2 regions of the Pseudomonas sp. PA1(2017) genome follow, and region 2 is predicted to be linked to the other one. Evidence: riboswitches for the same ligand, from Rfam matches in the RefSeq annotation. Region 2 holds a riboswitch; the other holds the start of a gene.
What was found. A riboswitch is a leader RNA that binds a small molecule or an ion and turns the genes downstream of it on or off. The one in region 2 is predicted to bind manganese.
Positions count from the first base shown of each region.

Region 1: another riboswitch for manganese. It lies ahead of BVH01_RS07075 (TMEM165/GDT1 family protein); the one in region 2 lies ahead of mntP (manganese efflux pump MntP).

Region 1 is NZ_MSXU01000007.1:25,517-31,127, reverse strand. It holds gene BVH01_RS07085 (SOS response-associated peptidase) at 1-204, shown strand, start outside; gene BVH01_RS07080 (M48 family metallopeptidase) at 273-1,091, shown strand; gene BVH01_RS07075 (TMEM165/GDT1 family protein) at 1,193-1,780, opposite strand; yybP-ykoY riboswitch at 1,872-2,018, opposite strand; gene BVH01_RS07070 (class I SAM-dependent methyltransferase) at 2,077-3,075, opposite strand; gene BVH01_RS07065 (2-hydroxyacid dehydrogenase) at 3,148-4,113, opposite strand; gene BVH01_RS07060 (LysE family transporter) at 4,246-4,875, shown strand; gene BVH01_RS07055 (acetyl-CoA C-acyltransferase) at 4,904-5,611, opposite strand, start outside.
Region 2 is NZ_MSXU01000009.1:905,494-911,104, reverse strand. It holds gene BVH01_RS11315 (fumarylacetoacetate hydrolase family protein) at 1-319, shown strand, start outside; gene BVH01_RS11310 (SDR family oxidoreductase) at 453-1,217, shown strand; gene BVH01_RS11305 (2-hydroxyacid dehydrogenase) at 1,266-2,222, shown strand; yybP-ykoY riboswitch at 2,401-2,567, shown strand; gene mntP (manganese efflux pump MntP) at 2,572-3,138, shown strand; gene BVH01_RS11295 (membrane-bound PQQ-dependent dehydrogenase, glucose/quinate/shikimate family) at 3,322-5,611, shown strand, end outside.

The DNA of each region.
Region 1 (5,611 bases), on a different contig from region 2:
ATGATCACCCAGGCGGCCGCGGCGCTACGCCGCCCTTTGATTCTCGACGCCGAGCAGCGGCAACGCTGGCTGGCCGCCGACACACCGCTCGAGGAGCTGCAGACGCTGCTCGTCGCCAAGCCCACAGCGCTGCGCGAACGAGTATTGAGCAATCTGGTCAATGACCCGAAGCTCGACGGGCCGGAGTGTCTGACGCCTGCTTGAGCCTTTGGCTTGCGCTGAAATACAGGCAGCCCCTAGCATACCTTGCTCAGTTACCAGGGAGATCCAGCATGAAACCGTCGTTGTCCATTACCACGCTGACTGCGGCTCTGCTGCTGGCAGGATGCCAAGCCGTCAACACCACCAGCGGTGGCTCGGTCGGCGTCGAGCGCAAGCAATACATGTTCAGCGCATTGTCGACCGATGAGGTCAACCAGATGTATGCCCAGTCTTACCAGCAGACTCTGCAGGAAGCCTCGAGCCAGGGCGCGCTGGACAAGAACAGCGCTGAGGCCAAGCGCCTGCAGCGTATCGCCGACCGCCTGATCAAGCAGGCTCCGCTGTTTCGCCCGGATGCGGCCCAATGGCAGTGGGAGGTCAACCTGATCAAGAGCCCGGAGCTGAATGCCAACTGCGGCCCAGGCGGCAAGATCATCTTCTACACCGGCATCATCGAGAAGCTGAAGCTCACCGACGATGAAATCGCCGCGGTCATGGGCCACGAGATCGCCCACGCTCTGCGCGAGCACGGCCGTGAGGCGATGTCCAAGGCCTATGGCGTGAACCTGGCCAAACAGGGCGCTGCCGCGCTGTTGGGCGTGACACCGGACAAGATGGCGCTGGCCGATGCCGCGGTGAACTACGGCATGACACTGCCCAACAGCCGCAGCAACGAGAACGAAGCCGACCTGATCGGCCTCGAGCTGTCGGCCCGCGCAGGCTTCAATCCCAATGCGGCGATCAGCCTGTGGGAGAAAATGGCCAAGGCCAGTGAGGGCGCACCGCCGGAGTTCATGAGCACGCACCCGTCCTCGTCGAGCCGTATCACCTCGCTGCAGGCCGCTATCCCGAAAGTCATGCCGCTTTATCAGCAGGCCAAGAAAGGCTGATCGCGATGTGACAAGTCGCCATCAAGTAGCTCGTATCTACTCGGTGGCGACTCAGCTCCAAGACCAACGCCGTGGTCGGACATTGGGCTTGCCTCAGTCAATCAGCCGTTCAGAAATCCACTCAACAGCATCGCCTGATAAGCCGCATAGACCGCTAGCGCGGCGAAGGCGATGGCGGCGAGCCGGCGAATCAAGGTGAGCGGCAGGCGGTCGGCGGCGAAGTTGCCGGCCAGCACCACCGGCACGTTGGCGATCAGCATGCCCAGCGTGGTGCCGAGCACCACCATGATGAAGTGCGGGTACTGGGCGGCGAGCATCACTGTCGCCACCTGGGTCTTGTCCCCCATCTCGGCCAGGAAAAAGGCGATCAGCGTGGTCAGGAACGGCCCGTAGCGTTTGAGGCTGGAGCTTTCGTCATCGTCGAGCTTGTCCGGGATCAACGTCCATAGCGCCACGGCGACGAAGGACGCCGCCAGAATCCAGCTCAAAAGTGCCGGCGAGAGCAGGCCTGCCACCCAGTTGCCCACCGCACCCGCGGCCAAGTGGTTGGCGAGCGTGGCGACCACCATGCCCCAGATGATCGGCCAGGGCCTGCGAAAGCGAGCGGCCAGCAACAGGGCGAGCAATTGCGTCTTGTCGCCGATTTCCGCGAGGGCGACTATCAGGGTGGGAACGAAAAGAGATTCCAGCATCAGGTTTCCTAAAGGGGCGGGTAGACACGGCTATGACACGTACAGCCTTCCCGCCCCGGGTAAGGTGTTCGTGTCATAGGTCTTGTCAAACCCTGCGCGGCGTTCGAGCCGAACGGCGCAGATCCGTCTGGGCGGATCTTGGGTCGCACGCACCATGGTCTGCCGACCAAGTATGTTGATGCATGCCGGGCGAGCGGGTGCTCGCGGGAGACTACTCCCCTAGGACGCGCGCATTCTGCCCAAACCGATCTTGTTGGGCAAGGCCTGCGCCGCTGTGCCGCAGGCAGGCTCCGTTAGCGGCTGGTGGCCTGGTAAATGCGGAAGCCATCGGCATCGGCCAGGGTGTGGCAGATGCCGATATGTTGTTCGATCAGCGGTGGGTACTTGAGGAAGCGGTTGGCCACCAGGCGAATCTGCCCGCCCTTGCGCAGGTGCCGGGAAGCCTGGCGTAGCAGGTCTTCGCTGGCCTGGTAATGAGTGTGCACGCCTTGGTGAAACGGCGGGTTGCTGAGAATGGCGCTCAGCTCCGCGGGCGCAGCGGCAATGCCGTCGCCGCTGATGACGTCGGCCTGCAGGCCATTGGCGGCCAGGGTCAGGCGACTGCTGACGACGGCGAATGCATCGACGTCCAGCATGGTGACGTGGCTGTCTGGGTAGCGACGTTTGAGCACTGCCCCGAGCACGCCGGCGCCGCAGCCGAAGTCGAGCAGATGGCCGTCTGGTAGCTGATTCAGATGCTCGAGCAGCAGCGCGCTGCCGACATCCAGCCGGCCGTGGCTGAACACGCCGGGCAGGGTGACGACTTCCAGTGAGCCATCGGCGAGCGGCAAGCTGTAGCGCTGTGCCAATGAGGTGAGATCAGGTTCCGCTGGCGCCTGATCCACGCGCACCTGCCACAGCTGGCAATGGCGTGCGCTGTCGAGTTTGCGCGGTGTGCCGTAGGCCGCCATCTGCTTGGCTGCACGCTCGACGCCAGCGCGCTTTTCGCCCACCAGATACAGCAGCTTGCCGGGCAGGCGGGCGGCGAGGGCGTCGAGCAGGTAAGCCGTCAATTCACGGGATTTGGGCAGGAACAGCACGGCCGTCTCGACCGTGGCAGCCGGCGGCGAGACGCCAAAGGTGCTGCGCCCGGCGAAGCGCGCGTCGAGCATACTCTGATCGCCAGCATGCCAGCTCCAACCCGCAGCCTGTGGCAGTTGCCCGAGCAGGTCATCTGCCGGCAGACCCGCGAGCAAGGCGGGGCCACCGAACAGCTCTGCCTGACGCAGCAGCACTTCACTTCGCGGATCCATCAGATCTACCCCGGCAAAAGCGCGAAGGGTAGGGGCGTGGGCCTCAAGCTGCAAGCCCGACGCACCAAAGGGTCAGTTGACCTGGCGTTTGGCTTGCCCGGCGAAAAAGCCCGCCGCGTTTTCCGCCAATTGCCCGACGATCCGCTGACGCGCCTCGCGGGCGCCCCAGGCGCTGTGGGGGGTGATGATCAAGCGGGGAATGTCGTCGGCCAGTAATGGATTGCCTTCTCTGGGCGGCTCCTGGGTCAGCACGTCGGTGGCGGCACCGCCCAGCTTGCCCGTGCGCAGGGCGTCGGCCAGGGCTTGTTCGTCGATCAGCCCGCCGCGGGCCGTGTTGATCACGAAGGCGCCCGGCTTGAGCAGCGCGAGCTCCCGGGCGCCGATCAGGTTGCGGGTCTGTTCGGTCAGCGGGCAATGCAGGGTCAGGGCGTCGACCTGGGTGAGCAGCTCGTCCAGCGCCAGTCGATCAGCGCGGGGCGGGCGCCCCGGCAGTTGGCCGTAGAGCACGCGCATGCCGAACGCTTCGGCCAGCCTGGCCACCGCGCCGCCCAGCTCGCCGTGGCCGAGCAGGCCAAGGGTCTTGCCTTCGAGCTCGACGATGGGGTGGTCGAGCAGGCAGAACATGGGCGACTGCTGCCAGCGGCCAGCGCGAACATCGCGTTGATAGTCTTGCAGGCTGGTGGCCAGGGCGAGCAGCAGCGTGAGGGTGTGCTGGGCTACCGAGGGCGTGCCGTAACCCTGGCAATTGCATACGGTCACGTCATGGGCTCGGGCCGCGGCAAGATCGACGTTGTTGGTGCCGGTAGCGGCGACCAGCACCAGCTCGAGGTCGGGACAGGCCGCCAACACGGTCGCATCGATCACGGCCTTGTTGCTGATCGCCACACGGGCACCTTGCAGGCGCTCGATGATCTGCGACGGGGTACTCTGGCCATGCAGCACCAGCTCGGCGAAGGGTTCGCGCAGCGGCGTCATGTCCAGATCGCCCAGGTCGAGTGAGCGATAATCGAGAAACACCGCGCGGCCTGTTTTACTCATCAGCTGTACCTTTCTGGCAGTCTTGTCGGGAAGTAAAGTGCAGCCTATCAGAAGCGCTCTGCCGCCTGCCCGCTCCTGTTGGGCGTGCCGGTACCCGCCTCCCTGGTCAATCAGCCAACTCCTGGAGCCGCCGTGTACTGGATGGAATTTCTTACCGTTGCCCTCATTCATCTCCTGGCCGTGGCCAGTCCGGGGCCGGATTTTGCCGTCGTGGTGCGCGAGAGCGTCGCGCACGGCCGGCGTACCGGCGTGTTCTGCGCCCTGGGTGTGGGCACCGCGATCTTTCTGCATGTGGCGTATTCGCTGGCAGGCATTGGGCTGATCGTTTCGCAGTCGATCATGCTGTTCAATGCCTTGAAGTGGCTGGCTGCCGCTTACTTGCTGTACATCGGTTTCAAGGCGCTGCGTGCCAGGCCGGCGGCGCCCGAGGCGGCGCGATCACAGGCGCCTGCACCAGTACGAACGCCGCGGGCAGCGTTCGTCACAGGCTTCGTGACCAATGGCCTGAACCCAAAGGCGACGCTGTTTTTCCTGTCGCTGTTCACCGTGGTGATCAACCCGCACACCCCGCTGCTGGTGCAGGGCGGCTACGGTGTCTACCTGGCCGTGGCCACGGCAGTGTGGTTCTGCCTGGTGGCGATGCTGTTCAGCCAGCAGCGCGTGCGTGACGGCTTCGCGCGCATGGGCCATTGGTTCGACCGCCTGATGGGCGCGGTGCTGGTCGGCCTGGGGATCAAGCTGGCGTTTACCGAGCTGAAGTAAGGGGCGCGATTGCGCCCCTGATCAGCCTCTAAAGCACTTCAATCGCGACTGCCGTCGCCTCGCCGCCACCGATGCACAGTGAGGCGATGCCGCGCTTGCCGCCAGTCTGGCGCAAGGCATTGATCAGCGTGACGATGATGCGCGAGCCGGTCGAGCCCACCGGATGCCCTTGGGCGCAGGCGCCGCCGTAGATATTCACCTTGGCGTGATCGAGGTCGTGTTCGCGCATGGCCAGCATGGTAACCATGGCGAAGGCCTCGTTGATCTCGAATAGATCGACCTGGTCCTTTTGCCAGCCGGCCTTGTCCAGCACCTTGCCGATGGCGCCGATGGGTGCAATGGTGAATTCGCTGGGATCCTGGCTCTGGGTAGCGTGGGCGACGATGCGCGCCAGCGGTTGCAGGCCTCGCGCACGGGCTTGCTCGGCGCTCATCAGCAGCAGCGCGCTGGCGCCATCGGAAATCGAGCTGGCGTTGGCCGCGGTAATGCTGCCGTCCTTGCTGAAGGCTGGCTTGAGGCCGGCGATGCGATCGATCCGGGCGTTGAGCGGCTGCTCGTCTTCGTTCACCTCGAGATCGCCCTTACGCGTCGCAACGCTCACGGGCACGATCTCATCGGCCAGTGCACCCGATTGCATGGCCTGCTGCGCGCGACGCAGTGATTCGATGGCGTAGGCGTCCATCTCCTCGCGGGTTATACCGTAGCGGTCCGCGGTTTCCTGGGCGAACGAGCCCAT
Region 2 (5,611 bases):
CTGGGAAATGGCCAAGGTGTTCGACGGCGCCGCACCGATCACGGCGGTGGTGCCGGTCGCAGAGGCCGGGCACCCGGAGCGGGGCGCGGTGTGGCTGAGGGTGAATGGCCAGGAACGCCAGCGCAGCGCGCTCGACGAGCAGATCTTCGCGGTCAGCGAGGTGGTCAGCCTGCTGTCGCACCTGGTGCCGCTGCGCCCCGGCGACCTGATCATGACCGGCACGCCCCACGGCGTCGCCGCCTTGAACCCGGGCGATGTGATCAACGCCGGCATCGACGGCGTGGCCGAGCTGGAAATGCGCGTCGGCAGCCGCCCCTAGAGTTCGCTCAACCGTTACCTGTGGGAGCGCGCCATGCGCGAAATCACCGGCGTGGCCCGGTCCCACATGAGTTCTCATCATTTCGTATCGGCATGACGACAGGCCGTGAACCGCTCACTGAGGAGACCCACGTATGTCCCAACAATCCCTGAACAAGGTGGCCCTGGTCACTGGCGCCGGCAGCGGCATCGGCAAGGCCGTGGCTGAAGCGCTGATGGCCGACGGCTTTTCTCTGGTGCTGGCCGGGCGCCGGCCCGAGCCGCTGCTGGCGATGGTCGAGGCTGCCCGCAGCCGTGGTCAGGACGCCATCGCGGTACCGACCGATGTCCGCGATCCGGCCAGCGTCGATGCCCTGTTCGCCAGCGTCGAGGAGGTCTATGGGCGGCTCGACGTGATCTTCAACAACGCCGGCGTCAACACGCCAGCCGTGACGCTGGACGAGCTGGATGTCGAGCAGTGGCGCAACGTCATCGACACCAACCTCAACGGCGTTTTCCTCTGCGCGCGTGGCGCGTTCCGGCTGATGCGCAAGCAGTCGCCCCAGGGCGGGCGGATCATCAACAACGGCTCGATCTCGGCGCACACGCCGCGGCCCTACAGCAGCGCCTACACCACCAGCAAGCACGCGGTGCTGGGGCTGACCAAGTCCCTGGCGCTCGACGGCCGCGAGTTCGGCATCGCCTGCAGCCAGATCGACATCGGCAACGCCCTGACCGAGCTGTCGGTGCGCATGACCAAGGGCGTGCGCCAGGCCAATGGCGAGATCGCCGTCGAGCCGATGGTCGACGTCAGCCACGTTGCCGACGCAGTGCGCTACATCGCCGCGCTGCCGTTGTCGGCCAACGTGCTGAACATGACCGTGATGGCCACCAACATGCCCTTCGTCGGGCGTGGCTGATCGGCAGTTCGTCGACGCGACCTGCCCAAGACAACAATCGAGGTACCCATGAAACCAGAAGTCCTGCAGCTCAGCCCCATCCTGATTCCAGAGATCCGCGACCAGCTCGGCGAGCTGTTCACCATTCGCCGTTACTACGAGCAGGCCGACAAGGCCGCCTATCTGGCGCAGCACGGCGCCAACATCCGCGGTGTCATCACCGGCGGGCACACCGGCATCAGCCAGGCGGTGATGGCGCAGTTGCCGAATCTCGAAGTGGTGGCGGTCAACGGCGTGGGTACCGATGCGATCGATCTGGCCTATGCGCGTGACCGCGGCATCCAGGTCACCGCCACCATCGGCGCGCTGACCGAAGACGTCGCCGACCTGGCCATTGGCCTGCTGATCGACCTGTGCCGAGGCATCAGCACCGGTGATCGTTACGTGCGCAGCGGCCAATGGGCGAAAAGCGCCACGCCACTGGTGCCGTTACCGCTGGCCCGGCAGTTCTCCGGCATGCGCATCGGCATCGTCGGCATGGGCCGGGTAGGGCGTGCGGTAGCCGCCCGTGCCGCGGCCTTCGGTTGCCCGATCAGCTACACCGATCTGCAGCCGATGAACGACGTGCCGCACACCTTCGTGGCCGATCTGCTGAGCCTGGCCGATGGCAGCGATGCGCTGATCCTGGCGGCGGCCGCGGACAAGGGCGAGGCCATCGTCAATGCCGAGGTGCTGCATGCCCTGGGGCGCGACAGCTACCTGATCAATATCGCCCGCGGCAAGCTGGTCGACGAGCCCGCCCTGGTCGCCGCGTTGCAGAGCGGGCAGATCGCCGGTGCCGGGTTGGACGTGTTCGCCGACGAGCCTCGGGTGCCAGGCGAGCTGTTCGAGCTCGAGCAAGTGGTGCTGCAGCCGCACCGCGCCAGCGCCACGGTGCAGACCCGCACGCGCATGGGGCAGATGGTCGTCGCCAGCCTGGTCGACGTGTTCGCCGGGCGCAAGCCGAACGGCAGCGTCACCGGCTGACTCTTGCGGATGGCGGCTCGCCGAGCCGCCCTTTGGGGCCGTGCGGCCCCTGTTTTATCCTGCGCTGGCCCGTCGACAGCGTGCACGCCTGTCCCGGCCAAGCCTTGTCCGTCCTGGCAAGCGATTTCCCGGCAGAAAAAATGGTTTTTTCGCGCGGCGCTTTTGAGTAAAGTGCGGGCCTCTTTGGGGAGTAGCCTGCTTCCGGGTTCGCTCGGCAGCGTTCGTATCAACATTCTCGGCAGCAGCCGTGGTACGAACACCTTTCGGTTGGTGAGACCAATGACAGATACGTGCCTAAGGTCGGGCGCGTGTATCCGTCATTGACTCATAGCCCGACCGAGACGTAACCGTGAGCCTCCTTTCTCTTGTCTTCCTGGCCTTCGCCATGTCCACCGATGCCTTTGCTGCCGCTGTCGGCAAGGGTGCCTCGCTGCATAAACCCAGGTTTCTCGATGCACTGCGCACCGGCCTGATCTTTGGCGTGATCGAAGCCATCACCCCGGTGGTCGGCTGGTTCATTGGCCAGGCGGCGGCGGGGTACGTGGAGGAGTGGGATCACTGGATCGCCTTTACGCTGTTACTGCTGCTCGGCGGCCACATGATCTACGCCGGTCTGCAGCCTGAAAGCGACGATGGCGAAGAAGACAAACCCAAGTCCCATTCCTTCTGGCTGCTGGCCGCCACGGCGTTCGCCACCAGCATCGACGCACTGGCCGTTGGCGTCGGCCTGGCGTTCGTCGACGTGAATATCTGGTTTGCCGCACTGGCCATCGGCCTGGCGACCATGACCATGGTCACCATCGGCGTGATGCTCGGCCGCCTGATTGGCACCGCCATCGGCCGCAAGGCGGAGATTCTCGGCGGCCTGGTATTGATCGGCGTGGGCGCTGCAATTCTCTACGAGCACACCCTGTAAGGAAGGCTGCTGAGTTCAAGACGCCATTCCAGCGTTGAAAATCAAACCCGATCTATATCGGCAAACACGATACATATAGATGAATCACTTCGTGTTTCCGAATGTTTCTGCAGCCGCTGCGCTTGTATAATTTCTGGTTAACCGCCCGTTGGGCTCTTTTGCAACGACTTCGTGGATTCTTCGATGGCAAACGATTCATCACCACCTTCGGCTGTCGCGCGGCTCTGGCTCGCTGCGCTCGGCTTGGTCATCCTGGCGACTGGGCTGTTCTTCGGCGTCCATGGTTACCGCCTGGTCGCGCTCGGCGGCAGCGTGTATTTCCTGATCGCTGGGGTGATGATGCTGGCGGCTGCCGTGCAGATCATGCGCGCGCGGATTTCCGGTGGTGTGCTGTTCGCACTGGTGTTCGTCGGCTCGCTGGCCTGGTCATTATGGGACGCTGGGCTGGATTTCTGGCCACTGATCTCGCGTCTGATGGTGCCTACCGGCTTCATGATCTGCGTGGCGCTGTCCTTTCCGCTGTTGCAACGCGGTAATCGCCGTGCCGCAACGCCGGCACCGGCCTTCATCGCAGCTGGTGTATTGACGCTGGGCTTCGGTGCCGCGGTGTGGGGCATGTTCCAGCCCCATCCGGTAGTGGCCGCCACTGGTAAGGCGCCGGTGGCAACACCGGCGAGCGAGGCGCAGCAGAACTGGGAGCACTACGGCAACACGCCTGGCGGCTCGCGGTTCGTCGCGCTGGACCAGATCACGCCCAAGAACGTCAAGGAGTTGCAGGTCGCCTGGACCTATCGCACCGGTGACGTGCCGGAGAGCCCGACCGGCAATGGCGCCGAAGACCAGCAGACACCGCTGCAGGTCGGCGACCGGGTATTCCTGTGCACCCCGCACAACAACGTGATCGCCCTGGAAGCGGCCACCGGCAAGGAAATCTGGAACCGGCAGATCAACGCTCAGCAGAAGAAGTGGATGCGTTGCCGCGGCCTGGCGTATTTCGATGCCACGCGGCCCATCGCCCAGCCCACTCAGCCGAACTCCACGCCTATCAAGGTGCCCAGCGTGCCAGCGGGTGCTGCTTGCCAGCAGCGCATCCTGATGAACAGCATCGAGTCCGAACTGATCGCTCTGGACGCCAATACCGGTGAATTCTGCGCGGATTTCGGCGTGCAGGGTCGTGTCGACCTCAAGGCCGGTATCGGCAAGGGCGCCGACGCGGGGCAGTACTCGTTGACTTCTGCGCCGACCCTGGCCGGCACCACAGTAGTAGTGGGTGGGCGGGTGGCCGATAACGTCAGCACCGACATGCCGGGCGGGGTGATGCGCGGCTTTGACGTGATCACCGGCGAACTGCGCTGGGCCTTCGACCCGGGCAACCCGGACGAGCGCGAAGCGCCTGCGGCGGGTGACACCTACACTCGTTCCACGCCGAACGTGTGGGCGCCGATGTCCTACGACCCGGACTCCAACACGGTGTTCATGCCGGTCGGCAGCGCTGCCATCGACCTGTGGGGCGTCAAGCACACCGCGCTGGATCGCAAGTACGGCGCTTCGATGCTGGCGCTGGACGCCACCACCGGCAACGAGAAATGGGTCTACCAAGTCGTGCACAACGACCTCTGGGACTTCGACGTGCCGATGCAGCCCAGCCTGATCGACTTTACCCAGGCCGATGGCAGCAAGGTACCAGCGCTGGTATTCGGTACCAAGGCCGGCCAGCTGTTCGTGCTCGACCGCCTGACTGGCAAGCCGCTGACCGAGGTGCAGGAGCGTCCGGTGCAGCCGGGGCAGATCAAGGGCGAGAGCTACTCGCCAACCCAGCCGGTTTCCGTCGGCATGCCGCAGATCGGGGCCGATACGCTGACCGAGTCCGACATGTGGGGCGCGACACCATTCGACCAGCTGATGTGCCGCATCAAGTTCAAATCGATGCGTTATGACGGCCTGTTCACCGCGCCCGGCACCGACCCGTCGCTGAACCTGCCAGGCTCGCTGGGCGGCATGAACTGGGGTGGCCTGTCGGTCGACCCGACGCGCAACTACCTGTTCGTCAACGACATGCGCGTGGGCCTGGAAGTACAGCTGATTCCCCAGCCTGCCGAGGGCAGTGCGCCGAAGAACGACGGCGGCGAGGCAGCCAATATCGCCAACGCCGCGGTGCCGCTGGAAGGCACGCCGTACGCGATCAACGCCAAGCTGCGCTTCACCTCGCCGCTGGATATCCCATGCCAGAAGCCGCCGTTCGGCACCCTGACCGCCGTCGACCTGAACACCCGGCAGATCGCCTGGCAAGTGCCGGTCGGCACTGTGCAGGACACCGGCCCGATGGGTATCAAGATGCATCTGCCGATTCCGGTCGGCATGCCGACCATCGGTGGCACGTTGTCCACCCAGAGCGGCCTGCTGTTCATTGCCGCTACACAGGATTACTACCTGCGCGCTTACGACAGCAGCACCGGGCAGGAAGTCTGGAAGG